DNA from 4 places in the Halothiobacillus diazotrophicus genome. Region 4 is predicted to be linked to each of the others. Evidence: predicted binding sites of a transcription regulator. Region 4 holds the regulator's gene; each other region holds the start of a gene.

Region 1 (8,090 bases), 180 kb from region 4:
ATGGCGCCGATGAAGAACACCAGGGTCGAGATCCAGGCGATCGCCGGCATGGTGGACAGGCTCCATCCGGCGACCTTCGCGTTCGTGAGGTCGGCGGCAGGCGGCATGGCCGCGCTTGGCATGAAGGCGACCGTGAGATAGCTGAGTGCGACGATGCCGAACAGAATCGTCAGGGCGCGAATTCCGCCCATGCGATCGGCCACGTAACCCCCGACCGGACGGAATAGGGAGCCTGCCGCCACTACGATGGCCACCATCAGGCCGGCGGTGATGCCGGACACGTGGTGCCAGATGGTGAAGTACAGAGGCAGCGCGTTACCGAGGCCGACAAAACCGCCAAAGGTGATCGAATAGAAGAACATGAACCACCAGCTGTCCGGGTCGCGCAGGAGCAGACCGTAGTTTTTCAACGTCACGGGTTTGCGCGCCTCGGGGGCGTCTTTGGCCATCAGGCTGTAGGCGATAAAGATGATGACCAAGGGGATCAGCAGGAATCCGAACACCTGTTGCCAGCCGTAGACCTCCGCCAGCCATGGCACGATCATCGAATCCAGGACGACGCCCAGGTTGCCTGCCCCGGCGATGCCGAGCACGATGCCCTGGAATTTCGGCGGATACCAGCGGCTCGCCTGGGGCAGCGCCACGGCGAAACTGGCGCCCGCCAGACCGAGGAATACGCCCAGGATTTCCACGGCGAGTTTGGAGTGCAGGCCGAACAGGAACACATAGGCCATGGCGGCCATGACCAGGATCTGGGCAAACTGTCCCGCCCGCTTTGGCCCGATTTGATCGGCCAACATCCCGAGAGGAATGCGCAGCAGGGCACCGAAGAGGATGGGGATGGCCACCAGGGTGAATTTCTCGCTGAGCGGGATGTTCAGATCCTGGGTGATGTACAGGGAGAGCGGGCCGAGGACCACCCAGACCATGAAGGAGACGTCGAAGTAGAGAAAGGCCGCGAGTAACGTGGGCCAGTGGCCGGCCTGCTTGAATTCCTTGAGATTCATGGGGCTCCCTGCGGGATCGGGCCCGCGCAATGCTGTCGGTGGATGGGTTCTTTGACTTAGGTAAAGACAAAAGGTGCCCGGCTGCGCGAGAGAACTCGGCGGCTCTGGACACCTTTGTCGACTTTTCGGCTGAACCCACATTGGTTCAACGGCGGGCATTAGAGCATTTTTTTTCCTGGGGCGTAAGCCCCGGTGATCGCATCGTCCGGGGCGGCCAAGGACGGTGTGTTCGCGTCGTGTCTCGCGGCTATGGATCAGCGACGGCCTGGCTTCATGCGGCTCAGCGCAGCAGTTCCTCGGCAGTAATCAGCATGCGGGCGATCTCGATAAGTCGGGCGTTCCGGTCCATGGCCATCTTGCGAAGGGCGGCGTAGGCGGCTGGTTCGTCCATATTTTTGGCCCGCATGAGGATGCCTTTCGCACGTTCGATGTCCTTGCGTTCCGCGAGTTGGTTGCGGGTGGTTTCCAGCTCGGATTTCAGCGCCTGGTGCTCCTTGAAGCGGGCGATGGCGACATCCATGATCGGGCGGAGCCGACGGGGGTCGAGCCCATCGACGACATAGGCGCTGACCCCGCTGGCGATCGCTTCGTTGATGGTCTGACTGTCGCTTTGTTCCGCGAACATGACGATCGGACGGGGGATTTCGTTCGTGATCAGCCGCATGGCTTCGAGCGTGTCCCGGTCGGGAAGCGCCATGTCGATCAGGATGACGTCCGGCTTGTTTTGATGGACGGCCGTCAGGATGTCGTCATTGGCCCCGAGCAGTGCCACGACCTTGTGGCCGAGGTCGAGCATGGCCTGCTCCAGGACGGCGGTACGATCCGGGTTCTGGTCGATGATGATGACTTTCAGTGCCATGTTGGACGTATTTCGGTTTCCTTTGCAACGGCGCCAATGCAAAGCACTGCAACCACTGGATCGGTGAGGTGGGCTGGCAGGGTTCTATCGCGCAGAACGTGAAGCATGCCAGCGCCCGCAATTTTTCAATGTCGTTTGCCATAAAGCAAGCATAAGCCAAGCCAGATCGGTCGAGACGGTTTTATCCCGATTTTCCTGCTCCCTCCAAGAATATCGCGCCAATCGAGTGCAGGCCGTGTCTGATTCTGGTGCGTGGGCAGGGGGGGGTCTCGTGTGAATATTGGTAACCATATGTATTTTATATGGAAAAATAATTGGCACCCGTCTTGCATAGTTGTTTGTCGTTGATGGGCCAACGGTGGTCTGTCTGCTAATCGAAGGGTGATGAGCAATGGCGCTCACGCGGGATAGTCCTGCGTGGGCGTTTTTTTTTGCAAATTTTGATGAGGTACAGAAGATCATGACGGATTCAAAGGCTTTTAACGCACAGCGACGCAACTTCCTGAAAATGACGGCGACCGCCGCAGCAGTCGGCACCGCCCTCGGCAGCGGTCTGGCAGCGATGCCCGTGTGGGCGGATGAAAAGCTCGGCTATCCCGAGAAGCCGCAACTGACCTTCGGCTTCATCAAACTCACCGACATGGCGCCGTTGGCCATTGCCTACGAAAAGGGCTTCTTCGAGGACGAAGGACTCTACGTTTCCCTGCAGGCTCAGGCGAACTGGAAAGTACTGCTCGACGGCGTTGTGAGCGGCACGCTCGACGGCGCACACATGCTGGCGGGGCAACCGCTGGCGGCGACGATCGGCTACGGTACCAAGGCCCACATCATCACGCCGTACTCCATGGATCTGAATGGCAACGGCATCACGGTTTCCAACCAGGTGTGGGCCGATATGCTGCCCAATCTGCCCAAGCAGCCGGATGGCAAGCCGGTGCACCCGATTTCGGCGAAATACCTCAAGCCGGTGGTCGACGAGTACAAGAAGGAAGGCAAGCCGTTCAAGATGGGCATGGTGTTCCCGGTATCCACGCATAACTACTATCTGCGCTACTGGCTTGCCGCGGGCGGTCTGAATCCGGGCTTCTACAATCCCCTCAAGGGCGATACATCCGGTCAGCTTAATGCCGACGTGCTGCTGTCCGTCACGCCGCCGCCGCAGATGCCGGCGACGCTGCAGGCGGGCACCATCGACGGCTACTGTGTGGGCGAGCCGTGGAACGAGCAGGCGATCGTCAAGGGCATCGGCGTGCCGGTGATCACCGACTACGAAATCTGGCAGAACAATCCGGAGAAGGTCTTCGGCATGACGGCGGATTTCGTCAAGAAATATCCGAACACGGCCGTTCGGGTGGTCAAGGCATTGATCCGTGCCGGTTACTGGCTGGATGCGAACAACAACGCCAATCGGGAAGAGGCGGTGAAGATCCTGTCCAAGCCGCAGTACGTGGGTGCCGATCCATCCGTGATCGCCAAGTCCATGACCGGTACCTTCGAATACGAGAAGGGGGACATCCGCAAGGTGCCGGACTTCAACGTGTTCTTCCGTTACAACGCGACCTATCCGTTCTATTCGGATGCCGTCTGGTTCCTGACCCAGATGCGCCGCTGGGGTCAGATTCCGACCGAAAAGACCGATGCCTGGTACGCGGAAACCGCCAAGTCGGTCTACCGTCCGGACATCTATCAACGTGCGGCAATGGCCCTGATTGCCGAAGGCAAGTTCAAGCCGTCCGACTTCCCGGACTTCGCCAAGGAGACGGGTTACAAGCCGGCTACCGCGAACTTCATCGACGGCGTGACCTACGACGGTACCAAGCCCAACGCGTACCTGAAGAGTTTCACCCTGGGTCTGAAGGGTGATCAGACCATCTAACGCGTCGGTCGTCCGGTCAGGGTGGCCGGGCGCCTTCCAGTCACATTCGGGAGTTTTCCATGACTAAGAACATGTCTCTACCGGCCTTTCTCATGCCGGTCGTCAAGTTGCTGCGGGGCGAAAATCCGCGCGATCAGCTGGCGATCATGGGACGAACCTTGGGTTTGCCCTTGATCGGGATCGCCGTATTCCTGGTGATCTGGTCGGTGGTGGCCGAACAGATTCATACCTCGCTGGGTACCTTTCCGGGCCCGGTGCAGGTTGCGACGCAGGCCGACAACCTGTATCAGGAGTACGAACAGGCTCAGAAAAAAGAGGCGGCTTTCTATGCGCGCCAGAAAGAGCGCGATGCCGAGCGGATGGCCAAGGATCCGAGCTACAAGCCGGTCATCATTCCCTACACCGGCCAGCCGACCTTTTTCAGCCAGATCGGGACCAGTCTCTTCACGGTGCTTTCGGGCTTCATCGTCGCGTCGTTGATCGCGATTCCGATCGGCATTGCCATCGGGCTTTCGTCGGGGCTGTATGCGGCGATCAATCCATTGATCCAGTTGTTCCGACCCGTGTCGCCGCTGGCCTGGCTGCCGCTGGTGACCATCGTCGTCAGTGCGGTGTACGTCAGCAGCGATCCGATGTTCTCGAAGTCCTATCTCGTGTCCATGATTACGGTGCTGCTGTGCTGTCTGTGGCCGACGATCATCAATACGGCCGTGGGCGTGGCCCAAGTCAGCCAGGACCTGAAGAACGTATCCCGCGTCCTGCGTCTGGGCTGGCTGACCCATGTGCGCCGCATCGTGCTGCCGTCCGCCGTGCCGATGATGTTCACCGGTCTTCGCCTCTCCCTGTCCATCGCCTGGATGGTGCTGATTGCGGCCGAGATGCTGGCGCAGAACCCGGGTCTGGGCAAATTCGTGTGGGATCAGTTCCAGAACGGCTCTTCCGATTCGCTCAGCCGCATCATGGTGGCGGTCATCGTGATCGGCCTGATCGGCTTCATCCTCGATCGCATCATGCTCATGCTGCAACGCTGGGTTTCCTGGGACAAGGGCGCAGTACTGCGTTGAACGAATAAGAATTGAGGAGTAAATCAAGATGAGTACGGCCCACTTGGAATTAAGTCAGGTTTCGATCGACTTCCCCACGTCGAACGGTATGTTCCGGGCGTTGGACAAGGTCGATCTCAAGATCGATCGGGGCGAGTTCGTTTCGCTGATCGGCCACTCGGGCTGCGGCAAGTCGACGGTGCTGAACATCGTCGCCGGCTTGTATCAGGCCACGGAAGGCGGCGTCCTGCTGGAAAACCGGGAGGTGACCGAACCGGGTCCCGAGCGTGCCGTCGTGTTCCAGAACCACTCGCTGCTGCCCTGGCTGACGGCCTACGAGAACGTCGAACTGGCGGTGCAGCAGGTGTTCAAGGGAAAGAAGACCAAGGCCGAGATGAAGGATTGGATCGAGCACAACCTGAAACTGGTGCATATGGACCATGCCATGCACAAGCGGCCTGATCAGATCTCCGGCGGGATGAAGCAGCGGGTGGGGATTGCCCGTGCGTTGGCGATGCAGCCCTCGGTGATGCTGATGGACGAACCGTTCGGTGCGCTGGACGCCCTGACGCGGGCGCATCTGCAGGATTCGCTGATGGAGATCCAGGCGGATCTCAAGAACACCGTGATCATGATCACCCACGACGTGGACGAGGCGGTGCTGCTCTCCGACCGTATCGTGATGATGACCAATGGTCCGGCGGCGACGATCGGCGAGATTCTCTCGGTCGAGCTGCCGCGTCCGCGCGACCGGCTGGCCCTGGCGGACGATCCCCAGTACAACCACTATCGGCACGAGGTGTTGAAGTTCCTGTACGAGAAGCAGCGCAAGCCGGCATAGCGTGGCCGCATCGCCCTCAAGGCATGGCGCGTTCGGACGGATTCAACGGGGTGGCGGGCATGAGAATGTCCGCCACCCTTTTTTGCAGCGCGGGAATCACGTCGCGCTCGAACCAGTCATGCTGTTTCAGCCAGCGGTTGTTGCGCGGGCTGGGGTGCGGCAGGGGGATGATGTCCGGCCAGTGTTTCTGCCAATCCGCCACCACTGTCGACACGCCGGGATTCCGCCCATAGTCGGGCAGATGATAGGCGATGGCGTAGCGGCCGATGACGACGGTCAATCGAATGTTGGGCAGCCGCGCCAGCAGGGGCGCACGCCAAGTGTCGGCACATTCCGGCCTCGGGGGCAGGTCGCCGGATTTTCCTGTCCCCGGATAGCAGAACCCCATGGGAACGATGGCCATGGCAGTCGGGTCATAGAACTGGCTGCGATCGATGCCCAGCCAGGTCCGAAGGCGGTCTCCGCTGGGATCGTTGAAAGGCAGGCCGGTCTTGTGCACCCGCGTGCCGGGCGCCTGTCCCACGATCAGGATTTTCGCGAGTTCGGCTGCCTGCAGAACGGGACGCGGACCCAGCGGGAGGTGGGGCGCACAGAGGCGGCAATCCCGGATTTCGGTCAGAAGCTCCTCAAGGTTTTGCATGATCGGCGCCTTTTTTCATCGAATCGGGCTAGAGTACAAGCAGTGTCGCAGGTGTGCGAGCCTGAGGGCGGGGCGTCAATGAAGGGCAGGGGGGCAAGATGTCGGACTTGAACGATCCACGGGTATTCTTCGCGGCGGAGCGTACGCTCATGGCCTGGAATCGGACCGGGCTGACCCTGATGGCCTTCGGTTTTGTGATCGAACGGTTCGATCTCTTCGTCAACATGCTCGCCAAGATGCCCCCGGCCCAGATGTCCCGGGGGGTATCGTTCTGGATCGGTCTTTCCTTCATCCTGCTGGGCGCGGTCGTGTGTGCGGTGGCGATCAAGCAGTACCGGACGACGCTCGATACCTTGCGACCCGTCGAGATTCCGCCCGGGTACTGGGTGCACATGGGGGTGCTGACCAATGCCCTGGTGGCTTTGCTCGGGTTGGCACTGACCGGCTATCTGTTCACGCACCAGGCCTGATCACCGGCCCCCGTGCGTTGTGGGATTTGCAGGGGGCAAAAAAAGAAAAGGCGCGGAAGTCCGCGCCTTTGCGTCGTCTGAAAGCGGTGCCGTCGGGGCGGGGCTCAGAATGGTATGTAGGAGTGATCCTTGGTGAACTGCATGTAGCCGACGGAGGCGCCCAGTCGCATGCCGACACCCACGCGGATCGGGGCGACGACGATATCCTGTGAACGCAGGTAGTTCATGCCCAGGCCACCGACGAAATACAGCGAGCCGTTGACACCGGCGAAGCGCTGATAGATCAGGTCCGGTTGCGGCAGGTTGTAGACCAGGATGAATACCTTGCCGGCATCGGCGCCGAAATCCCAGCCCACGGAGGGGCCTTGCCAGTAGACGGTGGTCTTGAAGCCCGATTTCGTCACGAGTTCGCCCTTGCCGTAGCGGACGCCGAACACGAATGCACCGCCGCCTTCCTCCCCCTTGATGTAGGCGTTGGGCCGGCCATATTCGGCAAAGGCCTTGTCCATGAGTTTGGCGACCGCTTCAGCCGATCCCCCCAGGAAATTGACTGCTTCGTTGGTGGTTTCGTACTTGTCGTAGCCGCTGCTATCCGCCGCCGCCGAGTTGCTCGCATTCGGCGCGCTCGTCGCGGGGGCGGCGTTGGCTGAGTCGCTGGCGGGGGGATTGCTTGCGCAGCCGCCGATGCCCAGTGCCAGTACGGCGGCCAGCAGGGCGGCGCCCAGTTTGCGATGGGTGCCGTTGAACGGGGGATGGGTGCGATGGTGAACGCTGCGCATGGAATAACCCTCAGGTAATGGTTGAGAAGGCTGTGCCCGGTGGATTCGGTGCCTCGGTGACATTTTAGCATTGTCTGGCGTTGGCCGACGCCGCCAGCTGTCTGGGTCTGCTCAATAATAGTGCCCCGGTGTTTTTCGAGGTTCAAGTTGGTGCGACGGCCCGTCTTGCTCCATCGGAGAATTACCGGGTTCTTATGGAAAAAGAGGGGGTTGGATCGATGGCGCGTTATTTGCATCTCGATAGGGCAATCAAGCTCACCTGAGATCAAGGGGTAAATGATGGATCCTGAATTAATGCAGTTGGTTGCACGATTCAAACTCAAACTGCTCCGTGCCCTGAACGTCAAAGTCGATACCTACCGGTTCATTGCCGAGAAGGATTATGCGATGAAGATTCTCCAGATCGCGGACCAATCGGAGGAAGAGGATCTGATTCTCCTGGCATTGCAGTTGGCCGAGCATCAGGGACTGCTCGGCGATGGTGAAAAGGCCCCGCCCGCGAAGAAGTCCGCGCCAAAACCGAGTGCCCGGGACGATGCGGATGGCGACGCGGAGGACAAAAAGCGCTATATGTT
Region 2 (8,090 bases), 820 kb from region 4:
TCGCCTTCGGCATTGCCTCGGACCGCCCGCGGCACGAAGTGCTCGGACAGCTGAAGCGCCTGAAACTCCCCCCGCCCGATGTCCTGGTCACGCGAGGCGGCACCCAGATCCACTATGGTGCCCGCCTCTCCCGGGATCGTGGCTGGAGTCAGCACATCAGTCAGAACTGGCAACCGGACCGGATATTCAACCTGCTCGAGGAAACGCCCGGCATACGTTTGGGGCCCCGTAGCGTTCAGGGCATCTTCGCCATCCATGCCCTGATTGACGATCACGAGGCATTCATCGGGCAAACCGCGCTCGAAACGCGTTTCTTCGAATCCGATATCGGCGCCCGCATCCAGCGCATCAACCCGGCCGAACTGCTGATCACCCCGCAGCGCGCCTCCAAGGGGTTTGCGCTGAGGTATCTCGCGCACCAGTGGAACATCCCACTGGACCATATTCTGGTCGCAGGCGGCGTGCTTACCGATGAAGACATGCTGCGTGGACACACCCTGGGTGCGGTGGTCGTACCGGACGGCAAAATCCACCTACCAGGCCTGATCGACCTGGAACGGGTGATGTTCAGCAAGGATACGTATGCCGCCGGTATCCGCCAGGCCATGCGCCACTACGACTTCTTCGGCGCCTGCACGCTTCCCGAACCACAGGCGACCGACGCTGCCACGAACCAATCCCCTGAGCGAGATATTCACGGATGAGCGAACATACGGGCCACCCGATCCTGCTGTGCTGCGATCTGGATCGCACCTTGATTCCCAATGGCAAACAACCTGAATCGACCGAGGCCCGCCCCCTGCTCAACCAAGTCTGCCGGCACCCGGAAGTCCATCTCACGCTGATCAGTGGCCGGGATCTGGGGCTCGTGCTTGACGGAATTGCAGAATGGTCGCTCCCGATCCCCGAGTTCATCGTCGGCGACGTCGGCACGACGATCTACACTCCGAAATCACCCAGCCAAGGCCTCGTCCGGGAAAACTGGGTTTCCTGGCCGGCCTGGACCGCAGAAATCGCGCCAGACTGGAGCGGCATGACGCACGACGACATTACCGACCTGTTTCAGGACCTTACGGCACTCTCGCCCCAAGAGCGCGAGAAGCAGGGCATGCTGAAGGCCAGCTACTACGTGGATCGCTCCGCCAACCCCGACATTCTCGAAGCCGAGATCCAACGACGTCTGTGGCGCCTGGGTATCAATGCACGCCTGATCTGGTCCTACGACGAAATGGCCGATCGCGGGCTTCTGGATGTTCTACCGATCAACGCCAGCAAATTCCACGCGATGGAGTTCCTCATCCAGCAGCAGGGATACAGCCAGGATAGGGCGGTGTTTGCAGGAGACTCGGGCAACGACCTGCACGCCCTGACCAGCCACATCAACGGCATCCTGGTCGCCAACGCAGAACCCGAAGTCAAATCCAAGGCGATCGAGACCGTGCAGGCCGCCGGACTGGACAACACCCTGTACCTTGCCAAAGGGCACTTTCTGGGCATGAACGGGAATTATTCGGCGGGTGTCCTCGAGGGACTGGCCCACTACCTCCCCGAAACGCTCGGATGGATGACCGCCGGCAAACCATAATCCAGAGACGAGACGCGCCAGCAATTCAAGTTGGCCCGGAAAATGCTCACCCCTGTGGAGGGATACCCAGCCACCCGGCATGTAGCTCCACCAAACTATTCACAGGGACAGACAAATCATGAACCACTCGTCAACGCTTCGAACCGCACGTGGCTTCACCCTCATCGAACTGATGATCGTCATCGCCATTATGGGGATTTTGGCCAGCATTGCCCTATATGCCTATCAGGATTACATCATTCGCTCCCAGGTTGCCGAAGGCATCACCCTCTCGAGCGGCCCCCAACTGGCTCTGGCAGAGTGGCAGAGTTCCCATCCCAATTTCCCCAATAGCGGTGTTCCCGGGAACAATACCTCTTTAGGGTTAGCAGCGCCTACATCGATAAATGGAAATTACACTCATTCTGTTGCGGTCATTAACGGCGGAAAGATTGAACTGGTCTACGGCAACAAGGCAAACACGGCCATCGCCGGCACTGCAAAGAAATGCACGCTGTCTCCGATAACAAGCTCAGCAGGTGCAATTCGCTGGCAGGCAGCCTGCGGCTTTGACTCTCGATACCTGCCTCAAGCCTGGCGGTGAGTCCATGCAAGCATTGCTTGGTTCCACTCCCATGAACCAAGCATCCTGTGTCACGAACAGACACTCGGCACCAGCCAACGACATCCAAAATTGTCAATTTTAAACAGTTCCCGTTTTATCGCGGTTATGCTTTAGCGCATGAGAACCAAACCCCTTGTTCGTCGAATACTGACAAGCACCGTACTGCTACTTCTGCTGTTTTTTATCCTGATCCAGGTCTGGTTTTTTACCCAGATCTGGTACTTACGGGATCACAACCCCACCAGCACCGCGTACATGCGCGAACGCTTGGCGCTGATCCACTCGGTCAATCCTCACGCGCGTCTCGATTACAGCTGGGTACGCTATTCGCAAATAGCGCCCATTGCCAAGCGGGCCGTGGTTGCCTCAGAAGACGACCGGTTCATGGATCATTGGGGGTTCGACTTGACCGGCATCCAGGACGCCTTCGAGAAAAATTTGGCCGAAGGAGCGTTTGCCGCTGGCGGTTCGACCATCAGCCAACAACTGGCCCGCAATCTTTTTCTTTCACCGAGCAAAACACTCTGGCGAAAGGGCGAGGAAGCCCTGATCACGCTGATGCTGGAAGCCACACTGGGCAAAAAGCGCATTCTCGAGCTGTATCTGAACGTGGTCGAATGGGGCAATCTGATCTACGGAATCGAAGCCGCCAGCCGGCATTATTTCCACAAACCGGCCAGTCAACTGACGGCACACGAAGCCGCGTTTCTCGCCGCCATGCTCCCCAATCCCCGGTTCTATCAGGACAATCCCACCAGCCGAGGGCTGCAGAACCGTATCAGGGCCGTCGAGGGGCGTATGCGCCTATCTCGAATCCCAACCTGATATACTCCGGCGAACCTTGTAGGAAGCAAGCTTAGGCTACACATGACGGACTCAACGCTCACCTCGCCCCAACCTGCCATCGCCATTATTGGACTGGGCTACGTCGGCCTCCCCCTGGCCGTCGAATTCGGCAAGCAACGCCCGGTCATTGGCTTCGATATCGACCCCACGCGGATCACGCAATTGCAACAGGGCATCGACCGAACGATGGAAGTCGCAACGCACGAGCTACAGGCGGCGACCAAGCTTTTCTTCACTGATGCCCCTGAAGCCTTACAGGCCGCATCCGTCTATATCATCACCGTCCCTACCCCGATCGATGTGCACAAACGCCCCGACCTGTCGCCCTTACTCCGCGCCAGCGAAACCGTTGGCCGTGCCCTGAAGCCCGGCGATATCGTCATCTACGAATCCACGGTCTATCCGGGCGCCACGGAAGAGGATTGCGTCCCCGTGCTCGAACGCCATTCCGGCCTGGTCTTCAACCGGGATTTTTTTTGCGGCTACTCCCCGGAGCGAATCAACCCCGGCGACAAGGCCCACCGACTGCCCGACATCAAGAAAGTGACCTCCGGCTCCACACCGGAAACCGCACGGATCGTTGACGACCTGTACCGAAGCATCATCACCGCCGGTACGCATCTCGCGCCGAGCATCAAGGTGGCCGAGGCCGCCAAGGTCATCGAGAACACCCAACGCGACGTCAACATCGCGCTGATCAACGAACTGGCCATCCTGTTCAACAAGCTGGGACTGGACACCGGGGCCGTGCTGGAAGCAGCGGGAACGAAGTGGAATTTCCTGCCCTTTCGGCCTGGCCTGGTGGGCGGACACTGCATCGGCGTGGACCCCTACTACCTCACCCACAAGGCCCAGGAAGTCGGCCATCATCCGGAAATGATCCTGGCAGGAAGACGGATCAACGACGGCATGGGGGCCTATGTCGCCAGTCAGATGATCAAGGCCATGCTGAAAAAGGGCATCCGGGTCCAGGGCGCCCGCATCCTCGTCATGGGCCTCACCTTCAAGGAAAACTGCCCCGATCTGCGCAACACGCGCGTGATTGATGTCATCCGGGAACTGGCCGATTACGGCGCAATGGTTGATGTTCATGACCCTTGGGCAGATCCGGAGTGCGCAAGACGAGAATATGGCATCGAACTCCTCGACACCCCTGAGCGTAGCCAATACGATGGCATCGTACTCGCCGTTGCACACACGAAATTTCAGAACATGGGAGTTTTATCCATCCGGGCACTAGGGACACCCGGACATGTTCTATACGACTTGAAACAAATATTCACACCAAATAAATGCGACCTGCGCCTCTAGTTATGCTAGCACTCACAAGACACAAGGGTTCGTGCGCCGACAAGGATGATTAATGAAAGCAGTGATTTTGGCAGGGGGGCTTGGCACGCGAATCTCAGAGGAAACTCACCTCAAGCCAAAGCCCATGATTGAAATCGGAGGGAAACCAATCCTCTGGCACATTATGAAAATTTACTCCAGCCATGGTGTAAATGATTTTCTTATTTGCTGCGGATACAAGGGATATCTGATCAAGGAATACTTCGCCAATTATTTCCTGCACATGTCGGATGTCACATTCGACATGGCAAACAATCAGATGACAGTCCATCAGAAAAAAGTGGAACCATGGCGTGTCACACTCGTGGATACCGGCGATGAAACATTGACAGGGGGACGGCTTAGAAGAGTAAAGACATACCTCCAAGAGGAAGAGGCTTTCTGCTTCACCTACGGGGACGGCGTGGCAGATGTCGACATCACCAAACTCATCCAATTCCACAAGCAACACGGAAAAATCGCCAGCATAACCGCTGTGTCACCTCCAGGCCGATATGGCGCCCTTGAGATGTCCGGCAGCACCGTATCAGGGTTCAATGAGAAACCACAAGGCGAAGGCGGTCTCATCAATGGAGGGTTTTTCGTCCTGTCCCCTAAAGTAATCGACTTGATCGAGGATGACATGACCCCCTGGGAGGGCCCTCCAATGCAAGCGCTGGCTGCAGGAAATCAACTCATGGCCTTCGAGCATCGGGGTTTCTGGCAGCCGATGGATACATTGCGAGAACGGAATCTGCTTGAAAAGCTATGGCAATCCGGAAATGCGCCCTGGAAGATCTGGCCGTGAGGGTAGATAAGGACTTCTGGGCAGGAAAAAGAGTTCTCGTTACCGGCCATACGGGGTTCAAGGGTGGCTGGTTAACTTTGTGGCTCAAAGAGATGGGCGCGAGAGTTACCGGAATAGCACTCCCGCCAGACACAACACCCAACTTGTTCGAGGCAACAAATCTGCAAGAAGGCATATCGCATGTGGAACTTGATATCCGAAATGCCACCGCCGTCGCAGAAGTCATAGCTCAAGCCCAACCTCAAATCGTATTGCATTTAGCAGCACAACCGTTGGTAAGGCAGTCGTATACAGATCCACTTGACACATGGTCAACCAATGTCATGGGATCAGCAAACCTGCTTGAAATACTGCGCAAATCAGATAGTGTCAAGGCCATCATTGTCATCACAACGGATAAGGTATATCAGAATCAGGAATGGTGGTTTCCTTATCGTGAAAATGATGCCCTTGGGGGACATGACCCTTACAGCGCGAGCAAGGCCGCTACAGAAATCCTAACGTCAAGTTATCGTTCATCCTTCTTCAATCAGCGCGGTGTAGCCCTTGCAACCGCCCGAGCTGGCAATGTCATGGGTGGCGGAGATTGGTCAGCAGACAGGTTGATCCCTGATGCAATCCGAACATGGCAGGCCGGAGAACCTCTCTCACTTCGTAACCCTGAAGCAATCAGGCCATGGCAACACGTACTGGAACCCATCTCGGGATACCTCACCCTGGCCCAGAAACTCTGGACCTCCCCAAACCTTTCCGACGCGTATAACTTTGGACCTGAAGCGACGCAACACATCAATGTACGAACCATCGTTGACAAGGCGCGCCAATTCTATGGGCGGGGTGATTATGTAGTCACACCTGCCACCGACAATCTGCATGAAACACAAATACTAACCCTGGATACCTCTAAAACACGGCAGAGACTTGGTATCAAATCCGTTTGGTCGATTGACCAGTGCATACAACACACAATGACCTGGTATCGTGCATTTGAGAACGGACAAAGCGCATATCAGCTGTGCAAATCCGATATATCCGATTTCGAGAGCATGGAATGAGCCGTTTTACCATTTTCGAGACGCCCCTGCCCGACCTGAAGCTAATACAGAGGCATCCAGTCCGGGATACACGAGGAGTGTTCACAAAATTCTACTCCCATGAAGAGCTTGCCACTGTTGGCTGCCAAAAGGGTATCGCGCAAATCAACCACAGCCATACAATAAAGGCAGGAACTGTCAGAGGATTACACTTCCAAACTGAGCCCTACTCGGAGTATAAACTCGTCAGTTGCCTGCACGGCACCATATGGGATATCGCTGTCGACATCAGACCTGAATCGGCCAGTTTTCTCCAGTGGTTCGCCACGGAGTTATCTGCTGAAAACTGTATGGCACTTTGCATCCCCCCAGGCTTCGCACATGGGTTTCAGACACTTACGGATCACTGCGAGCTTTTGTACGCGCACAGCGCCCCATATCGATCAGATGCCGAATCTGGAATAAATCCGAAAGACCCGACACTCAACATACCGTGGCCCCGACCAATTGAACTTCTCTCAACCCGTGATCAATCGCTACCCACAACTAATGACTGGATCATGGAGATGAGCTCATGAATTGCCGGCATTGTGGCGCTCATCTTTCGCAAACCATGATCGATCTTGGTAGCGCCCCACCATCTAATGCCTACCTGACCACTCAAACCCTACATATGCCGGAACGGTGGTTGCCATTAAAAGTATTGGTATGCACCCAATGCTGGTTAGCTCAAACGGAAGACACCACAACCGCAGAAATGCTTTTTGACGCAGAATATGCGTACTACAGCTCTTTCTCGCGTACATGGCTTGACCATGCAAAACGATATGTGCAAGACATGCGATCGAGATTCGCCCTAGACAGCACCTCATACGTCATAGAGGTTGCCGCAAATGACGGTTATCTTTTGCAGTATGTGCAAACTTTAGGAATCCCCTGCCTTGGGATTGAGCCGACATCAGGCACTGCTGCGGCCGCACGCGCCAAAGGTCTACCCATTATTGAACAGTTTTTCGGACGAACGTTGGCAGAATTGCTCGTTGTGGAAGGACACCAAGCCGACCTCACCATTGCCAATAACGTACTGGCACATGTACCTGATATCAACGACTTCATAACTGGATTTAAAGTGCTACTCAAACCAAGTGGCGTCGCCACATTTGAGTTCCCACACCTACTCGAATTAGTGGAAAAAAATCAGTTCGACACTATTTATCACGAACATTTCTCCTATCTATCCCTAACAGCGACCTTAAATATATTCAACAGAAATGGGCTTGAAATTTTCGACGTCAAACAACTATCCACCCATGGCGGCAGCTTGCGCATCTACGCGCAACGAAAAGATTCCGGCCCCTACAAAATAGCACCAAGGGTATCCGAACTTTTACGGCGTGAAAAAGAGGCTGGCTTACTAAGCGAGAAACACTTCACGGATTTCCAGCCCAGAGCAAATAAAGTAAAAAACGACCTGCTTTTATTCCTAATCAACGCAAAAGAAAGTGGGAAACGGGTGGTCGCCTATGGCGCAGCCGCAAAAGGCAACACACTGCTCAACTACTGCGGTATCCGCCCGGATCTCTTACCCTATGTAGTTGATATGAACCCAGTGAAGCAGGGAAAGTTCATGCCTGGAAGCAGGATACCGATTCTGGCCCCGGAGCAAATACAAAAGGATCGACCTGATTACATATTGATCCTGCCATGGAACATCCGTCAAGAAGTGATTGGATTGCTTGACTATGCAAAAGGCTGGGGCTGCAAGTTTGTAACCGCCATCCCCAGAATAGAAATTCTATGAAGCAGAAGATTTTTTATACAAAACCATCTATTACCGAACGTGAGGTTAGCCTTGCAACTGACGCCGCCCAGAACGGTTGGGGA
Region 3 (8,090 bases), 840 kb from region 4:
GGAACGCTCAATCGCCCCCGCCACCACAGCCACCACCGCCACACCCACTGCCCCCGTCACTCCCGCCCATGCCGGAATCCCCACCGCCCGCGCAACCCGAAGTACAACCGATGTGGCCGGCGCAATAGCCGGTTCCGTACAGGGGGGATGTCGGATCCATGCAATCGAGGCGATAGCGGAAGCCATCCTCGATCTGCAGCAGATCGTCGATGGCGAACAGCAGCGGCAGATACGCGGCTGCCGTGGGTTTCATGCCTTCCTTCGCACAGGCGAGGCGCCAGGCGCGCTTGATGCCTTCCTGTGCCACGGTCGGGGATTTCATCGCCTCGGCAGGGGTGTGATGCAGGAATCGCCCCAGGGCGCGCTGACAGAAATTCTTGTAGGCCCGCGTGAACAGGATGAACTCGTGCCAGGCGACGTCCACGACCTGGGAGGGCATGGCCACCATCTGTTTCGGAGCCCTCTGGCAGAGCAGGAAATAATCGCGCAGGCCGTCGAAAACGAGATCCAGCTGGTGTTCGGAGAGGTGGGGGTATCGATGCTTGACCTTGCCACGCAGCGATGGCGGAAAGGCATAGTTCTCGATGAACCGGCGCTGTCCGGTTTTCCAGCCGTGACGAACGAGCAGCGTCAGTACCAGCAGAATGATGAAAACGACAATCAATGCAGTCATGCAAACTCCCTGTTCACCCGTGCTACGCCATCGCCCTATTCAGCGCATCCATTATGAGTGTCCAGTGTACGGGAAAGATCGGGGGGAGGGGCGTGACGCCACTGCCTGGGTGTGCGTGAATTGATCGAACGCGCTTGCCGCTCTGATTGAAAAGATGACGGATTGTGGCGGGCGATCGACAGACAGACAGAAAGAAAGCCGCGCAGGGCGGCTTTCTTGTGGTATCGATGTGAGAAGGACAAACCGTCTTGTTGCAATCTGCCAAAGGCCAAGAGGAATGGTTTGGTGTTATTTCACATCGAAGCTGTAGCTGATGTTGAACCACACGGCATTTTTCTGATGGACGCCATTGCGGTCCTGGCCGCCGATGATGTAGTGCGCACCCATGACCGCACCGGTGTTGCCGATCGGATGGGACAGGCCGATATCGGCGTAGCGGAAGGCACTGGATTTGGGGGTAGAGGCGATGTACTTGCCACTATTCTTGTAGGTGTAGTAGCCCAGCATGGTGTCGAAGGTGAAGCCCTTCGGCAGGGCGTGGTTGAAGTCGAGCGTCCAGTACGTATCGCCCTTGTTGCCCCAGGCCACATCCTTCACGAGCGTCTTGGCGCCGAAGGTCAGCGGGCCGTAACCCAATGATCCATAAACCTCGGTTCCGTCCGAGTGGGAAATGTTGATGTAGGCATAGTGAACGACGCCGATGCCGTAATTGAAATCGCCGATACTGTTGTTGTACCCACCATAGAAGTCGTTTTCGAAGCCCTTCGACTTGCCCGGATCCGAGTAACCGAGCGAGGAACCCCAGTAACCGAGGGAAAAGCCGCTGTCGAATCCGTAATCGAAACCGCCTTGCAGCGCGGCATTCTCGTTTTCCGGCGAGTTGGTGATGCCGCGCAGAATGTACTTCGACGCGACGCCGATGTTGCCGGTAAACGAGTCCGCCTGTGCCAGGGTGCTCATCAGGGGCGCCGCAACGGCCGACGCAACAAGCAGGGAAAGGATTTTCTTTTTCATAGTTCAAATGCTCCTCATGGGGCGTTTAGGTTTCAGGGTTGCAAAATTTTTGGGAAACAGTCGGCGGTTGGCGTTGGGTGTCGCGGGGCTGCCTCAATGCCCGATCATCCAGGGGCGCTTGCCGGGTTGCATCTTCAGGTGTGGACCTCCTTGCTCTGTTGTCGCGGCCTTGGCGGCGCTGGCTTTGTGGTTGTGGTTGCAGCCCGGGCCGCATTGATGCCGGGCCGTTGATCGGGGTTCATGTGCGCTGCGTTCGTTGATCTGGTGCGCCTTGCGGACGCTGGCCTTCATGTCGTTCAGTCTCGGGGCCGTCAGCAGGATTCGACCGGCTTCATGGCCGCACCACGGGCATTCGCAGGGATCGCGGTATTCCGCCATGGCGCGCATTTGCTCGAACTGGCGTTCGCAGTTTTTGCACTGGTATTCGTAGATGGGCATGGATGCCTCCGTTCGGTATTCGATGGGTCACTGGTCTGCCGGCGCTGAGAAGGGCGCCGCCAGACGCTGCCGACCGCTATTTGTCCGCCCAGTAAGAAACCGGGATGTCCTTGTTGTCCTTGACGGACTTCGTCGGTCCTTCGGCGCAGGGATCGATGTTGAAATCGAAGATGTCCGTCGGCAGGAACAAGGTGGCGCAGACGTTGGGGATGTCGACGATGCCGCTGATGTGGCCCTGAACTGGCGCGGTGCCGAGAATCGAATAGGCCTGGGCGCCGGTGTAACCGAATTTCTTCATGTACTCGATGGCGTTGAGGCAGGCCTGGCGGTAGGAGACGTGCGCGTCCAGATAATGCTGCTTTCCGGATTCGTCGACGGAAATACCCTCGAAAATCAGATGGTTCTGATAGTTCGGTTGCAGCGGACTCGGTTTGAAGATCGGGTTCTTGATGGCGTACTTGGCAACGCCGTCCTTGATCACGTCTACGCGGATATGGATCCAGCCGGCCATTTCGATGGCGCCGCAGAAGGAGATCTCACCATCACCTTGCGAGAAGTGCAGGTCGCCCATGGATAGACCACCGCCCTTGACGTAGACCGGGAAAAAGACCCGGGAACCCTTGGTCAGATCCTTGATGTCGCAGTTGCCGCCATGTTCGCGCGGCGGAACGGTCCGGGCACCTTCCAGCGCCGCGACCTTGGCGGCATCGCCCTTGAGTTGGCCCAAATGGGCGGTCTCGGCGCAGGGGGGGGCGGCAAGCGGCGGAACCCGCTCGGGATCCGTGGCGATCAGGGCGGCTTCGCGCTTGTTCCACTCGGCCAGCAATTCCTTCGACGGCAGGCAACCGATCAGGCCCGGGTGCATGATGCCCGCGAAATTCACGCCCGGAATATGCCGTGAAGAGGTGTAGATGCCATTGAAATCCCAGATCGATTTCCGCGCGTCCGGGTAGTGCTCGGTCAGGAAACCGCCCCCGTTCTCCTTGGCAAACAGTCCGTTGAAGCCCCACTGGAACTGCTCGAGGGTTCCGACGTCGAGAATGTCCACGACCAGCAGGTCGCCCGGTTCGACGCCTTCGACGCCGATCGGGCCGCTGAGGTAGTGGACCTTGGTCAGATCCACATCCCGGACGTCATCGGCCGAGTCGTTGTTGTTGATCTGACCACCGGTCCAGTCCATGCACTCAAGAATGAAATCGTCGCCGGGCTTGACCCAGGCATACATCGGGATATCGGGATGCCAACGATTGTGGATGCAGTCATGGGCTTCCGGGGGTTGTGAAAAATCAATCTTGATCAGTTTTTCCGCCATGGGATCAATCTCCGTCGCATTGGTTGGTGGTCGATTTTCTATTTAGTGGCGTTTCGTTTATCCATTGATTATGAGTAAACGATTTGCGACCGCTTTTTTTGCGTATTCTTGGTCAATAGAATTCGCTGTCGAAGATCTAAGTAGCAGGTACCGTGCCAATCGTTTTTAAGCGCTTTGCTGCTTAATTTGCGCCGAATTTCCCAAGTTGATCTGTCAATGGCACGTGACATTCTGAAAATGTCACGAAATGTAACGCGACAATCTGCGCCAATCGCGTCACGCCACCGGTTGAGCTTGTTTCTGTATACGCAAGATGTTGATTTAAAACGGGTAACATGTTGTATATAAAGAATTATTTATGTTGAGGGTTGCCACGGATCATGCCTGCATGCCCGCGATTCAGGCCTGACTGATCGGGTGTTGGGCGTCCGTAAGTGATTGAGATATCCCGTTGTTCCCGATTCGATGACTTTTCTTTGGGTATTAATCCCTATCGGTATTCGTCTTTGATTTTCTCTCCGTTGGTGTGCGTATTTTCAGTGGCACGGTTTCTGCTTTGTTGTTTGGCGAAGGGATTTTTTCCCTTTGTGTCTTATTCGTAGAAAAACGCCTAGCCGGTGTTAAATCAGGAGCTATCAATATGATTAAGAAAAATCAATCGGGAATTTGGCGCAGTGTGCGCGTGGCCGCTTATGGCCTGACACTGTCTTCGGTATTGCTGGTGTCCTCGGTCTATGCCGGGCCGCCCACCGCCGAAGTGAATACCACCGGTATGGCCGTCACGGACGACACGGTCACGGTCGGCATCCTGCATTCGCTGACCGGCACCATGGCCATCAGTGAAACGGGTGCCCAGCAGGCCGAGAAGCTGGCGATCGAGCAGATCAATGCCCAGGGCGGTGTGCTGGGTCGCAAGATCAAGATCATTCAGGAAGATGGTGCGAGCGACTGGCCGACCTTTGCCGAGAAGGCCAAGAAGCTGCTGGAGGACAACCATGTCGCCGCGATCTTCGGTTGCTGGACCTCCGCTTCCCGCAAGGCGGTATTGCCGGTTCTCGAGCGGGATAACGGTCTGCTGTACTACCCGACCTTCTATGAGGGCCTGGAACAATCCAAGAACGTGATCTACACCGGCCAGGAAGCGACCCAGCAGGTGTTCGCCGGTCTGGACTGGGTGGCCAAGAACAAGCATGCCAAGACCTTCTACCTGATCGGTTCCGACTACATCTGGCCGCGTACGGTCATGAAGCTCGCCCGCAAGTACATCGAAACCGTCCTGCACGGGAAGATCGTCGGTGAGGAATACGCTGCGCTGGGCAGCACCCAGTTCGGTTCCACCATCAACAAGATCCGCCTGAAGAAGCCGGATGTGATCTATGCCGCTGTGGTTGGCGGTTCCAACGTTGCCTGGTTCAAGCAGCTCAAGGCTGCGGGTATTACCGGCAAGAAGCAGACCCTTCTGACCCTGTCCGTTACCGAGGATGAAGCCCAGGGCATCGGCGGCGAGAACCTGCTCGGTTTCTACTCCGCAATGAAGTACTTCCAGTCCCTGGATACGCCGGAGAACAAAACCTTCGTCGCCGACTTCAAGAAGATGTGGGGCGCCAATGCGCCGATCGGCGACGTGACCCAGGCGGCCTACGAGGGTCCGTGGCTCTGGAAGAAGGCGGTCGAGATGGCGGGCAGCTTCGATACCGACAAGGTCGTGAAGGCTGAAGAGAGCGGCAAGATCACCTTCGACGCACCGGAAGGCATGGTCTACCTCGAGCCCAACCACCACCTGAAGACCCGTCTGCGGATCGGTGAGTGGCGTGCCGACGGTCAGGCCGACATCGTCTACACCTCGCCGTACATCATGCCGAATCCGTTCCCCAAGGGTTACTAAGCAGGTAGTCGGGTGTGCGCAGCGCCTCCGGTCGGATTTTCCTGACCGGGGCACTGCCCGCCCTGTAGACAATTTTGCACAGGAGAATCTTCCATGTTGCTTGGTTATTCATGGTCGGATTGGGGGTCCATCCTGGTCATGCAAGGCTTCGCAGGCCTCAGCCTCTTCAGCGTTCTGCTGCTGATGGCCCTGGGGTTGGCGATCATCTTCGGCCAGATGGGCGTAATCAACATGGCTCATGGCGAGTTCATGACCATCGGCGCCTACACGATTTACGTTATCTCGAAGGTCACGGAGCAGTACTTCCCTGCCTTCATGCCCTACTACTTTGTGGTGGCCATCTTCGCGGCCTTCGCGATTGCGTTCATCGTCGGGTATTTCGTCGAATTCATATTGATTCGACACCTGTACAAACGTCCTCTGGACACGCTGCTGGCAACCTGGGGCCTGAGCCTCATCATGCAGCAGATCTTCCGTTCAACCTTTGGTGGTCGCGAAGTCAGCCCGACCCTGCCGGATTGGCTGATGGGTTCCTGGTCGCCGACGCCGAGCATCGACATCCCGATCAACGGGCTGTTCGTGATGGCCATCACCATCCTGGTGACTGCGGCCGTGATCATCTCGCTGTACAAGTCCCGTTGGGGGCTCAAGGTCCGTGCGACCACTCAGAACCGCATGATGGCTGGTGCCGTGGGTATCAATACCCAGAAGGTCGACCGCATGACCTTTGCCGTGGGTTGCGGTGTGGCCGGTGTTGCCGGTGCGGCGTTCACCACCATTGCCTCAACTGGCCCGACCAGTGGCTCGCTCTACATCGTCGACACCTTCCTGGTGGTCGTGTTCGGTGGCGCTGCCAGCCTGCTGGGTACCGTTGCCTCTGCGTTCAGCATCTCGCAGGCACAGTCGATCCTGACGTTCTTCATGACCAACGCGATGGGCAAGGTTGTCACTCTGCTGACCATCATCGTGATCCTCATGCTGCGCCCGGAAGGTCTGTTCGCCAGCAAGGTCCGGAAGTAAGGGGTAGGAGAAAGAACCATGAGTACCTTTTACGAAAGATGGCTTGGCGGCAGACAGGGTGCGCTGGGATTGTTGGTCCTTTCGCTGCTGATCTTTGCGATTCTGCCGCTGTTCCTGGATATCTTCCGACTGAACCTGGTCGGCAAGTACCTGACCTACGCCTTCGCGGCGGTGAGCCTGGTCCTGCTCTGGGGCCATGGCGGCATCCTGAGTCTGGGACAAGGGGTGTTCTTCGGCCTCGGTGGCTACTGCATGGCGATGTTTCTCAAGCTTGAGGCATCCGATCCGATCAGTACCGCCAAGCAGACCACGCCCGGCATTCCGGACTTCATGGACTGGAACCAGGTCACGCAGCTGCCATTATTTTGGGTGCCCTTCCACAGTCTCACGTTCGCGATCATCGCGATCTTCGTGGTGCCGGCGATCTTCGCCTACATCATCGGGGCAGCGATGTTCAAGCGTCGGGTAGGTGGCGTGTACTTCGCGATCATCACCCAGGCGGTCGCGGCGATTCTGACCATCCTCATCGTCGGTCAGCAGGGCTTCACCGGTGGCATCAACGGCATCACCGACCTGAAGACGATGCATGGCTGGGACATCAACACCAATTCGGCCAAGTACATCCTGTACTACGTCAACGGCCTGCTGCTGATCGGTGTGATCCTGCTGAGCAAGTTCGTCATGACGTCCAAGTTCGGGCGCCTGCTGCTGGCGATGCGCGACAAGGAAGACCGTGTGCGTTTCTCCGGCTATGACGTTGCCAACTACAAGATCTTCATCTTTGCCCTCGCGGCGGTGATCTCGGCGATCGGTGGGGCGATGTTCACCCTGCAGGTCGGCTTCATGTCCCCGTCCTTCGTTGGCATCGTGCCCTCGATCGAGATGGTGATCCTGGCGGCTGTCGGTGGTCGGATGTCGCTGATCGGTGCGGTCTACGGCGCGCTGCTGGTCAACTACGGCAAGACCGCATTCTCCGAGTCCTTCCCGCAGTTGTGGCTGTTCCTGATGGGCGGTCTGTTCATCGCCGTCGTGATGTTCTTCCCGAACGGGCTGGCCGGTCTGTATCAGACCTACGTCAAGCCGCACGTCGATGGGTTCCTCGACAAGGTGGGCATCGGTGGCAAGAAAAAGGCTGCTGTGGCCAAAGTGACGGCACCGGCCGTGGCTGAGAAAGAGGAGGCCGCGAAATGAGCAGCAATACCGATTTCGTCCTCGCGATCGAGGACCTCACGGTTTCCTTCGACGGTTTCAAGGCCGTCGACGGACTGACCCTCTACATCGACAAGAACGAGCTTCAGGTCGTGATCGGTCCCAACGGGGCCGGCAAGACCACGGTGCTCGACCTGATCTGCGGCAAGACCAAGGCCACCAGTGGGTCGATCAAGTTCAAGAACCAGGAACTGACCAAGATGGCCGAGCACCAGATCGTTCGTGCCGGCGTCGGACGGAAGTTCCAGAACCCGTCGATCTACGAAAACCTCTCGGTGTTCGAAAACCTGGAGATCTCCTTCCCGCGCGGTCGTAGCGTCTTCGGTGCCTTGATGTTCAAGCGTACCCCGGACGTCGAGGCCCGCATCAAGGAGGTCGCGGACATGATCTTCCTGTCCGATCTGCTGGACATGGAAGCGGGCCTGCTCAGCCACGGGCAGAAGCAGTGGCTTGAGATCGGCATGCTGCTGATCCAGGACCCGGAACTGCTGATGCTGGACGAGCCGGTAGCGGGCATGAGCGTGCGCGAGCGCGAACAG
Region 4 (8,090 bases):
AAGTCTGTGACTCCGCATCGCAACCCTGGCCACGACCCGATAAAACACCAGGTTGTTCGCATGCGAAATAATAGCGAGACTAACATTTATTTGTCCCGCCTGCTGTGCAAATTTGTAACGCCTTGCCGCACAATCCTGCCTCGCAAATTCCGGGGGCATCGCCCGCTGCGCCGCCCATGCCGCCTATAGAAATCAACCGGATTGAGGGCGGGACGGCGTCGGCTGCTATACTGCCTTGCCTTTTTTGTGTGCATCATCATATCGAATATCTATGAATCCCAATAACCTTCTGGCAATGGCTAAGCAAGTCATTGATATCGAAACCCAAGCCTGTCTGGCCCTGAGCGAGCGAATCGACGAGGCCTTCGTCAACGCCTGCGAACTGATGCTCCGCTGCGAAGGTCGGGTGATCGTGACGGGCATGGGAAAATCAGGCCACATCGGGGGCAAGATCGCCGCCACGCTGGCCAGCACCGGCACACCGGCCTTCTTTGTCCACCCCGGCGAGGCCAGTCATGGCGACCTCGGGATGATCACCCGCAAGGATGTCGTGCTCGCCCTGTCCAACTCGGGAGAAACCGCCGAAGTACTGGCCATCCTTCCGGTGATCAAGCGCCTGGGGAGCCCCCTGATCGCGATGACCGGCAAACCGCAATCGACTCTGGCACAGGCTGCTGATGCACATCTAAATACATCCGTAGCCCGGGAAGCCTGCCCGCTGAATCTGGCACCGACCGCCAGCACAACCGCCGCCCTCGTGATGGGCGACGCTCTGGCCGTCGCGCTGCTCGACGCGCGTGCCTTCCAGCCCGAGGATTTCGCCCTGTCGCACCCTGGTGGGGCACTGGGCCGTCGCCTGCTGCTGCGGGTGCGCGACGTGATGCATACCGGGGAACGCATTCCCAAGGTCCAGTACAACCAGACGATCAAGCAGACCCTGATCACCATCTCCTCCGGCGGACTGGGGATGGCCGCCGTCATCGATGACGACGAGAAATTGCTGGGTTTGTTCACCGACGGGGATTTGCGCCGCATCCTGGACCAGACCGAATTCGATCTCAATCTGCCAATCGAAAAAGTGATGACCCGCAACCCCAGAACCTGCAGCGAAGACATCCTGGCGGCCGAAGCCATGGCCATCATGGAGCGCGACAAGATCAATGGATTGCTCGTGCTCGACGACAACCGGACCGTCATCGGCGCATTGAACATGCACGACCTGCTTCGCGCTGGCGTTGCCTGAGGGATACGTACATGAGTCAAACCGATTTGTTGACCCGCCTGAAACAGATCCGGGCACTGGTGCTCGACGTGGACGGTGTCCTGACGGATGGACGCCTCCATTTCACGGAGCAGGGGGAGGAACACAAGGTGTTTCATTCCCGGGATGGTCACGGCATCAAACTTGCACAAAAGATCGGCATCGAGGTGTCGATCATTTCCGGCCGGGCGTCCCCCGCGCTGCGCCATCGGGCCGAGAATCTCGGCATCCGGCACTGCATGATCGGCATCAAGGACAAGGGGCCGGCCCTGGAGGAGCTGGCTCGAACCCTGGACGTCGAGCTCCAGGCCATTGCCGTGATGGGCGACGACGTGATTGATCTCCCCATGCTCAACCGCGCCGGTGTTTCCGCAACCGTGGCCGATGCGCCCGCCGCCATCCGCGCCCGGGTGGACTGGGTGACGACCCTGGGCGGTGGACAGGGTGCCGTCCGCGAGTTCATCGATCTACTTATCGATGCCCGCGACGCCTGGTCGACCGTCATCGCCGATCATCAGTAGGAACGACGTCAACCGTGCCCCAGAACGTCATCAGTCAGATCACGCTCGCGACACTGCTGTTCGTGGTGCTCGGGTTCCTGCTTTGGCGCAACAATCTGGAACATGCGGGCCCGCAAACAGGACATGCAGCAGAAACCGACCAGCGTTTCACCGGATTTGTCGCCAGACAGTTCGGGGCATCCGGCCAGCTCCAGTGGACGCTCCATGGCAAAACCGTACAGCACGATACGGGCGATCGTGGGTATGCGATGTCAGCCCCCGAACTCATCGTCTCGGACCGCCAGCACGCCGGGCCGCCATGGCGACTCGCCGCACCGATCGGCACGGCCGACGAGGCGCTGACCGACATCCGCTTGAGCGGCGGGGTAATCGGGCAACGCGCCGCGTACAATCGGCAGGGTCCACTCCGTTTCCGCAGCGAGACGCTCGACATCTCGCCCAGAACGGACACCGCACGCAGTGACGACAAGAGCCGGTTCGCGGAACTCGATGACCAGGGCAACCCGGTCTGGTCCAGCGACGCCACAAGCTTCCGTCTGAACTACCGGGAACAGCGACTCGAACAGTCCCAAGTTCAGGACAGCTATCGTCCCGCCGCAACAGTACAGACACCAACCCCCGCGACACGTCAACCAGACGATTCCCCTTCTTCCCAGGACCAGACCGCCCTCGGAGCGCAGCCATGATACAGAACCCATTCCACACGCCCGCACTGCAGGAGTACCCGACATCACGAACGGGGACGTCGCTGATCGCCCTGACGCTGGCAGCCCTGGCACTGGCAAGCCCGAACGCGTTTGCCGCCAAGGCCGACCGGAGCAAGCCGATCGAGGTGTCGGCCAACGAAAAAATCACCGACTACAAGAATGGCACCAGCGTCTATACCGGTCAGGTCGTCATCGATCAGGGTAGCCTGCATGCCACCGGCGACAAGGCCACGCTGTACGTCAAGAACGGTCAACTGGTTCGCGCCGAACTGGACGGGAAGCCCGCCACCTTTCAGGAACTGGATGAAAAAAACCAGCTGGTGAAGGGTTCCGCCACCCACGCCACCTACCTGGCGACCGAACAGAAAATCGTCCTGACCGGAAATGCCCAACTGAACCGTCAGGGCGATCGTCTCGCCGCCCAGCGCATCACCTACAACATGAAGGATGAAGTCGTTCAGGCCGGAGGCCCCGATAACGGTGGCCGCGTGCATGTCACCATCCAGCCGCGGAACAAGAAGGAAAACCCGTCATCCACGGATGACACACCATCCGGAAATACCTCGACGCAATCCGTCAAACCGTAATGCAAGACCAGAACATGAAGCAGCCACCCGTATTGTTCGTGGAGTCCCTCGTCAAGCACTACGGCGCGCGTGCCGTCGTCCAAGGCGTCTCGCTGGAAGTGCAGGCGGGGGAAGTCGTCGGCCTTCTCGGGCCGAACGGCGCCGGCAAGACGACCAGTTTCTACATGATCGTCGGCCTCGTTGCCGCCGATCAGGGGCAGATCTGGTTGAACGGGCAGGACATCACCCTGCTGCCGGTGGACGAAAGAGCCCACCTGGGACTCGGCTACCTCCCGCAGGAGGCATCGGTGTTCCGCAAGCTCACCGTCGAGCAGAACATCATGGGCGTGCTAGAGCTGAGGCGCGATCTCAGCCCAGTTCAACGACAGACGACACTGGAAAGCCTGCTGGGCGAACTGCATATCCGCTCCATCCGTCGCAATCTCGGGCAGGCCCTTTCCGGGGGCGAACGTCGGCGGGTTGAAATTGCTCGGGCACTGGCCGCTAACCCCAGCGTCATTCTGCTGGACGAACCGTTCGCTGGCGTCGACCCGATATCCGTCATCGACATCCAGCGGATCGTCACGCATCTGAGCGAGCGCGGCATCGCCGTTTTGATCACGGATCACAACGTCCGCGAGACCCTCGGCGTCTGCGAGCGTGCCTATATCGTTTCCGATGGGCAGATCCTGGCCGAAGGCACGCCCCAGGCGATTCTCGCCAACGAGCAAGTCCGTGCGGTGTATCTCGGACAGCATTTCACCCTCTGATCACGCCCGCTCGCGGCGATTCACTCGGGGACAATTCGATGCGTTGGCGCAGATGCAATCCCATATTGGCGGACCGTGTTTTTCAGTTAAACTAACTCACATGTTCATAATCCTGCGATCGACAATCCCCTACCCAGCCACCTCTGATGCCGACGGAACATCAGACAAGATTCATTTGCCCCAAGATCACGCCGGGCTCGCCCAGTCATGAAAGCCGGCCTGGAACTTCGCCTGGGGCAAAGCCTCTCGATGACGCCGCAATTGCAGCAGTCGATTCGATTGCTGCAGCTCTCCACACTGGAACTCGCACTGGAGATTCAGCAGGCAGTCGAAACCAACCCGCTGCTGGAAATTGCCGACACTGACGACTTCTCTGAAGGCGAGGGTCCCTCGTCCGAACTGGCCGAGGGCAGCGAGACGGTCGATTCGGACTATCAGGAAGACCCCAATGCGCTTGCCGGCGAAGCCCTGCTCTCGGGCACGGACGAAACCACGCCGGAGGATCCGTTCACCGTGGATTCGCAGTGGGAGGACTACTACGAATCCGACGGCAGCACCTCATTCAGCGCGCCGGAAAACAATCACGACGAATTCGATCCCTACGCGACGACCTCCAGCGGCGTCGAAAGCCTCCGGGATCATCTGCTGAGTCAGATCCACCTGACCCATCTGACGCAGCGCGATACGGCCATCGCCGCCGCCCTGATCGAGTCGATCGACAACATGGGGTACCTCGCGGACAGCCTGGAAGAAATTCACGCCATGCTGATCGAAGATTGGCCGAACCTCCAGATCGAGGACATCACGACCGTCCTACATCTCATCCAGTCTCTCGACCCGATTGGCGTAGGCGCCCGAGATCTCAACGAATGCCTCTGCCTGCAGCTGCAGCACAAACCGAAAGATCTGCCCTATCGCGACGTCGCCATGCGGATCTGCGAACAGAACCTCATCGAAACCATTGCCCAGCGCGAGTACCAACAGGCACAACGGGCCCTCGGCGTGGATCAGACCGCGCTTGAAGGCGCCCTGATGATTCTGCAGGGCCTCGATCCCCGACCGGGATCCAGTGTCGGTTCCGTCGCAGCGGATTACCTGATTCCGGACGTGCTGGTCAGTTTCCGGAACAATGCCTGGCATGTGGACCTGAACCCGGAAATCGCGCCGAAACTTCGGGTCAACCAGACCTATGCCCGCATGATCAACCGCAGCTCGCGCGGTGAGGACGCCAGCTACATCCGCAGCCATCTGCAGGAAGCGCGCTGGTTCATCAAGAGTCTGCGCAGCCGGAATGAAACCCTGCTCAACGTGGCCCGGGCCATCGTCGCCCATCAGACAGAATTTCTCGAACAGGGCGAAGTGGCGATGAAGCCCCTCGTCCTCCGGGAAATCGCCGACGAACTCTCCCTCCACGAGTCGACGGTCAGTCGGGTCACCACCCAGAAGTTCATGCTGACCCCGCGCGGCACCTTCGAATTCAAGTACTTCTTCTCCAGTCATGTCGGCACCAGCGACGGCGGCGAATGTTCGGCCACGGCCATTCGCGCCATGATCAAGAAGCTGGTGAATGAGGAAAACCCCCGCAAGCCCTTGTCGGACGCCAAGATCGCCGACCTGCTTACCGAACAAGGCATCGATGTCGCTCGGCGCACGATTGCCAAGTACCGCGAGGCGATGGGCATCGCCTCGTCCACCGACCGAAAGCGCCTGATCTAAGGCCTAAAGGAGCTCACCATGCAAATTGAAATCACCGGACATCATGTCGACATCACCGATGCGCTCAGGGACCATGTGGAAAACAAGTTCGAGCGGCTCAAGCGACATTTCGACAAGGTGATCAACGTTCATGTCATTCTGACGGTGGAAAAGAAGATCCAGAAAGCAGAAGCCACACTGCACATGAGCGGCAACGATGTCCACGCCGACGCATCCTCCGAGGACATGTACGCCTCCGTGGACGCCATGGTCGACAAGCTGGACCGCCAGATCGTCAAGCACAAGGAAAAAATGACCGAGCACCGCTGATCGAGACACGATCTTACGCTCGATAAACGCACAACCATGAGCCAATTAATCGGGGTATCGCATTCACTTGCGTGCCCCGACTGACTTTTTGGAGTATCCTCTTGCTCGATTTTTACCGGTCCCGTCCCGCTCACCCACAGCATTCCAACCTGCGAACAGGTGCTTCATGAACATCGCTGAACTGTTCCCCTTGCAGCACATTCTGATCGATGAGGTCTATCAAAGCCGCAAACGGGTTCTCGAAGTTCTCGCCGGCCTGCTGGCCGATGACCAACTGGGCGGCCAAAGCGCGACCCACATCTACGAAATCCTGATCGAACGCGAACGGCTGGGTTGTACCGCAATCGGCCATGGCATCGCGATTCCCCATGGCCGGGATAGCGAAACGCTGCGTCCGCGCGGCGCGCTGATCCGCCTGACCGAAGGGATCGATTTCGGTGCGTCGGACAACGAGCCGGTCAATCTGATTATCGGGTTCATCGTCCCGGAAGAATGCCCCGAAGCACACCTGATGGTATTGGGCTCCCTGGCAGAGCACCTGTCCAGCCCGGATGACCGTGACGCCATCATGCAGGCGCAAAGCCCCGAGCGCGTGCGCAACCTGCTCATCGAATGGCTGCACGATCCGCCAGCCGCCGATGCCGAATAAGCGTCGGTTCCTGTCGCGATATCCGCATTGAGCCACCCGATGCACCGCGCCGTCCCCGTCATTCAGCCTCTGGACGCCAAACACCCGACGGATACCCGGGACCCGGTCTATCGCCGTCTCTTCGACCCAGAGTCCGCCTTCGATCGCCTGAACCCCCTCGATCCGAAACCGATCGCCCTGATCGACGCACCGTTACGGCGCGCCCTGAGCGAGCGTAATGATCCGGTTCCGACCTATGCCGAAATCTGGATTCTCTGCGACATCACCCCCGAGGAGGTTCCGACCTGGGTTGCCACGCAAGCCCGTACGGCCGCCAACATCCTCCACTGCACGATGACCGTGGACGAAATCTCCGAATGGCTCAGGACCCATCGGCAGAGCGCCACGCAACATTGGCAGCATGGCGTCTTCATGGAGGTTGCCGGATCAGGTGTACTGATCACGGGGGAATCGGGTATCGGCAAGAGCGAATTGGCCCTGGAACTGCTTTCCCGCGGCCACCGTCTGATCGCGGACGACGCGCCGTGCTTCGTGCGCGGCAATCAGGGCATCGAGGGAAGCTGCCCGGAAACCATCCGCGACCATCTGGAAGTCCGCGGCCTCGGGATCATCGATGTCCGCGCCCTGTTTGGCGACAACGCCCTGAAAAAGCGAAAAAACCTCCGCCTGATCATCGAGTTGTATGCGGCGGACCATCGGTCGATGCGCGCCGAGTCCCGGCTTCATGGCGAACGGAGCAAGGTGAGCATTTGCGGTGAAGAGCTCCCATTGTTCCGATTACCCGTGGCTCCGGGTCGAAACATCGCCGTCTTCGTCGAAACCGTGGTCCGTCAACATAATCTGGAACGATCGACGACCGGTGAGCGCCTGCTGGGCCAGCCGTATGCCGCCCAGTGGCACCCCTACCCGGAAAAATGAGCGGCGCGCTGGTGGTCAGATCCCGCTATCCGGCACAATGTCGACGTAATAGTCGGCACCGGGTCCGGATACAGATACACTAGCGCCAATGCAACACATGCTCGCCATCCCCGAAACCGTACTGATTGTCACCGGACAATCGGGCTCCGGGAAATCTATTGCCCTGGCAGCCCTGGAGGATGCAGGTTTCTACTGCATCGACAACTTGCCCCCCGAACTGCTGGACAATCTCCTGTTGCTCTTCAGGCAGGGCGAGATCAATGCGCGCGGGATCGCCATCAGTATCGATGCACGCTCGCCTGAAGCCGCACTGAATGCCCTGCCGGCACGAATCCAGAGTCTTCGGAAAACCTATGAAAACCTGAAGATACAGAGTCTCTTCCTAGAAGCCAGCGAAGCGCGCCTCGTTGCCCGATTCAGCGAGACGCGACGACGCCACCCGCTTTCCCCGAAGGTCGAACATCTGCTCGAAGCCATTCAGCGGGAGGCCGAACTGCTGGCCCCGATGCGCCATCAGGCCGACCTGATCATCGACACGAGCCATACGAGCATCCACCAGTTCCGTGAGGATATCCGCAACCGGATCCTCGAAGGCGCCCGGCGCGGTCCGCTGATCCTGCTGCAATCCTTCGGCTTCAAGAACGGCATTCCGCTGGACAGCGACTTCCTGTTC

Evidence for each region. The regulator sigma-54, encoded in region 4, starts transcription at its own class of promoters, with help from an activator protein. The targets are predictions, from matches to a motif close to TGGCANGNTNCNTGCTT.
Region 1: a site for sigma-54 is predicted at 2,014-2,030, ahead of A9404_RS00200 (ANTAR domain-containing response regulator). Genes of this name have one in related genera too.
Region 2: a site for sigma-54 is predicted at 1,617-1,633, ahead of A9404_RS13210 (pilin). Genes of this name have one in related genera too.
Region 3: a site for sigma-54 is predicted at 3,978-3,994, ahead of urtA (urea ABC transporter substrate-binding protein). Genes of this name have one in related genera too.

Annotation. Positions count from the first base shown of each region.
Region 1 covers NZ_CP016027.1:59,675-67,764, forward strand. Annotated here, with positions in the region: gene A9404_RS00195 (MFS transporter) at 1-1,007, opposite strand, end outside; gene A9404_RS00200 (ANTAR domain-containing response regulator) at 1,288-1,866, opposite strand; gene A9404_RS00205 (CmpA/NrtA family ABC transporter substrate-binding protein) at 2,327-3,742, shown strand; gene A9404_RS00210 (ABC transporter permease) at 3,802-4,806, shown strand; gene A9404_RS00215 (ABC transporter ATP-binding protein) at 4,835-5,626, shown strand; gene A9404_RS00220 (uracil-DNA glycosylase family protein) at 5,643-6,266, opposite strand; gene A9404_RS00225 (YidH family protein) at 6,365-6,736, shown strand; gene A9404_RS00230 (DUF1134 domain-containing protein) at 6,841-7,515, opposite strand; gene A9404_RS00235 (hypothetical protein) at 7,810-8,090, shown strand, end outside.
Region 2 covers NZ_CP016027.1:2,334,199-2,342,288, reverse strand. Annotated here, with positions in the region: gene A9404_RS10345 (HAD family hydrolase) at 1-704, shown strand, start outside; gene A9404_RS10340 (HAD-IIB family hydrolase) at 701-1,585, shown strand; gene A9404_RS13210 (pilin) at 1,704-2,168, shown strand; gene mtgA (monofunctional biosynthetic peptidoglycan transglycosylase) at 2,307-3,014, shown strand; gene tviB (Vi polysaccharide biosynthesis UDP-N-acetylglucosamine C-6 dehydrogenase TviB) at 3,057-4,346, shown strand; gene rfbF (glucose-1-phosphate cytidylyltransferase) at 4,399-5,172, shown strand; gene rfbG (CDP-glucose 4,6-dehydratase) at 5,133-6,227, shown strand; gene A9404_RS13205 (dTDP-4-dehydrorhamnose 3,5-epimerase family protein) at 6,224-6,784, shown strand; gene A9404_RS10315 (class I SAM-dependent methyltransferase) at 6,781-8,007, shown strand; gene A9404_RS10310 (DegT/DnrJ/EryC1/StrS family aminotransferase) at 8,004-8,090, shown strand, end outside.
Region 3 covers NZ_CP016027.1:1,087,258-1,095,347, reverse strand. Annotated here, with positions in the region: gene A9404_RS04890 (glycine-rich domain-containing protein) at 8-673, opposite strand; gene A9404_RS04885 (TorF family putative porin) at 962-1,687, opposite strand; gene A9404_RS04880 (FmdB family zinc ribbon protein) at 1,781-2,125, opposite strand; gene fmdA (formamidase) at 2,202-3,437, opposite strand; gene urtA (urea ABC transporter substrate-binding protein) at 4,078-5,322, shown strand; gene urtB (urea ABC transporter permease subunit UrtB) at 5,416-6,342, shown strand; gene urtC (urea ABC transporter permease subunit UrtC) at 6,361-7,533, shown strand; gene urtD (urea ABC transporter ATP-binding protein UrtD) at 7,530-8,090, shown strand, end outside.
Region 4 covers NZ_CP016027.1:243,532-251,621, reverse strand. Annotated here, with positions in the region: gene A9404_RS01135 (KpsF/GutQ family sugar-phosphate isomerase) at 272-1,243, shown strand; gene A9404_RS01130 (KdsC family phosphatase) at 1,255-1,782, shown strand; gene lptC (LPS export ABC transporter periplasmic protein LptC) at 1,797-2,468, shown strand; gene lptA (lipopolysaccharide transport periplasmic protein LptA) at 2,465-3,076, shown strand; gene lptB (LPS export ABC transporter ATP-binding protein) at 3,091-3,825, shown strand; gene A9404_RS01110 (RNA polymerase factor sigma-54) at 4,033-5,541, shown strand; gene hpf (ribosome hibernation-promoting factor, HPF/YfiA family) at 5,560-5,850, shown strand; gene A9404_RS01100 (PTS sugar transporter subunit IIA) at 6,017-6,499, shown strand; gene A9404_RS01095 (hypothetical protein) at 6,539-7,417, shown strand; gene rapZ (RNase adapter RapZ) at 7,506-8,090, shown strand, end outside.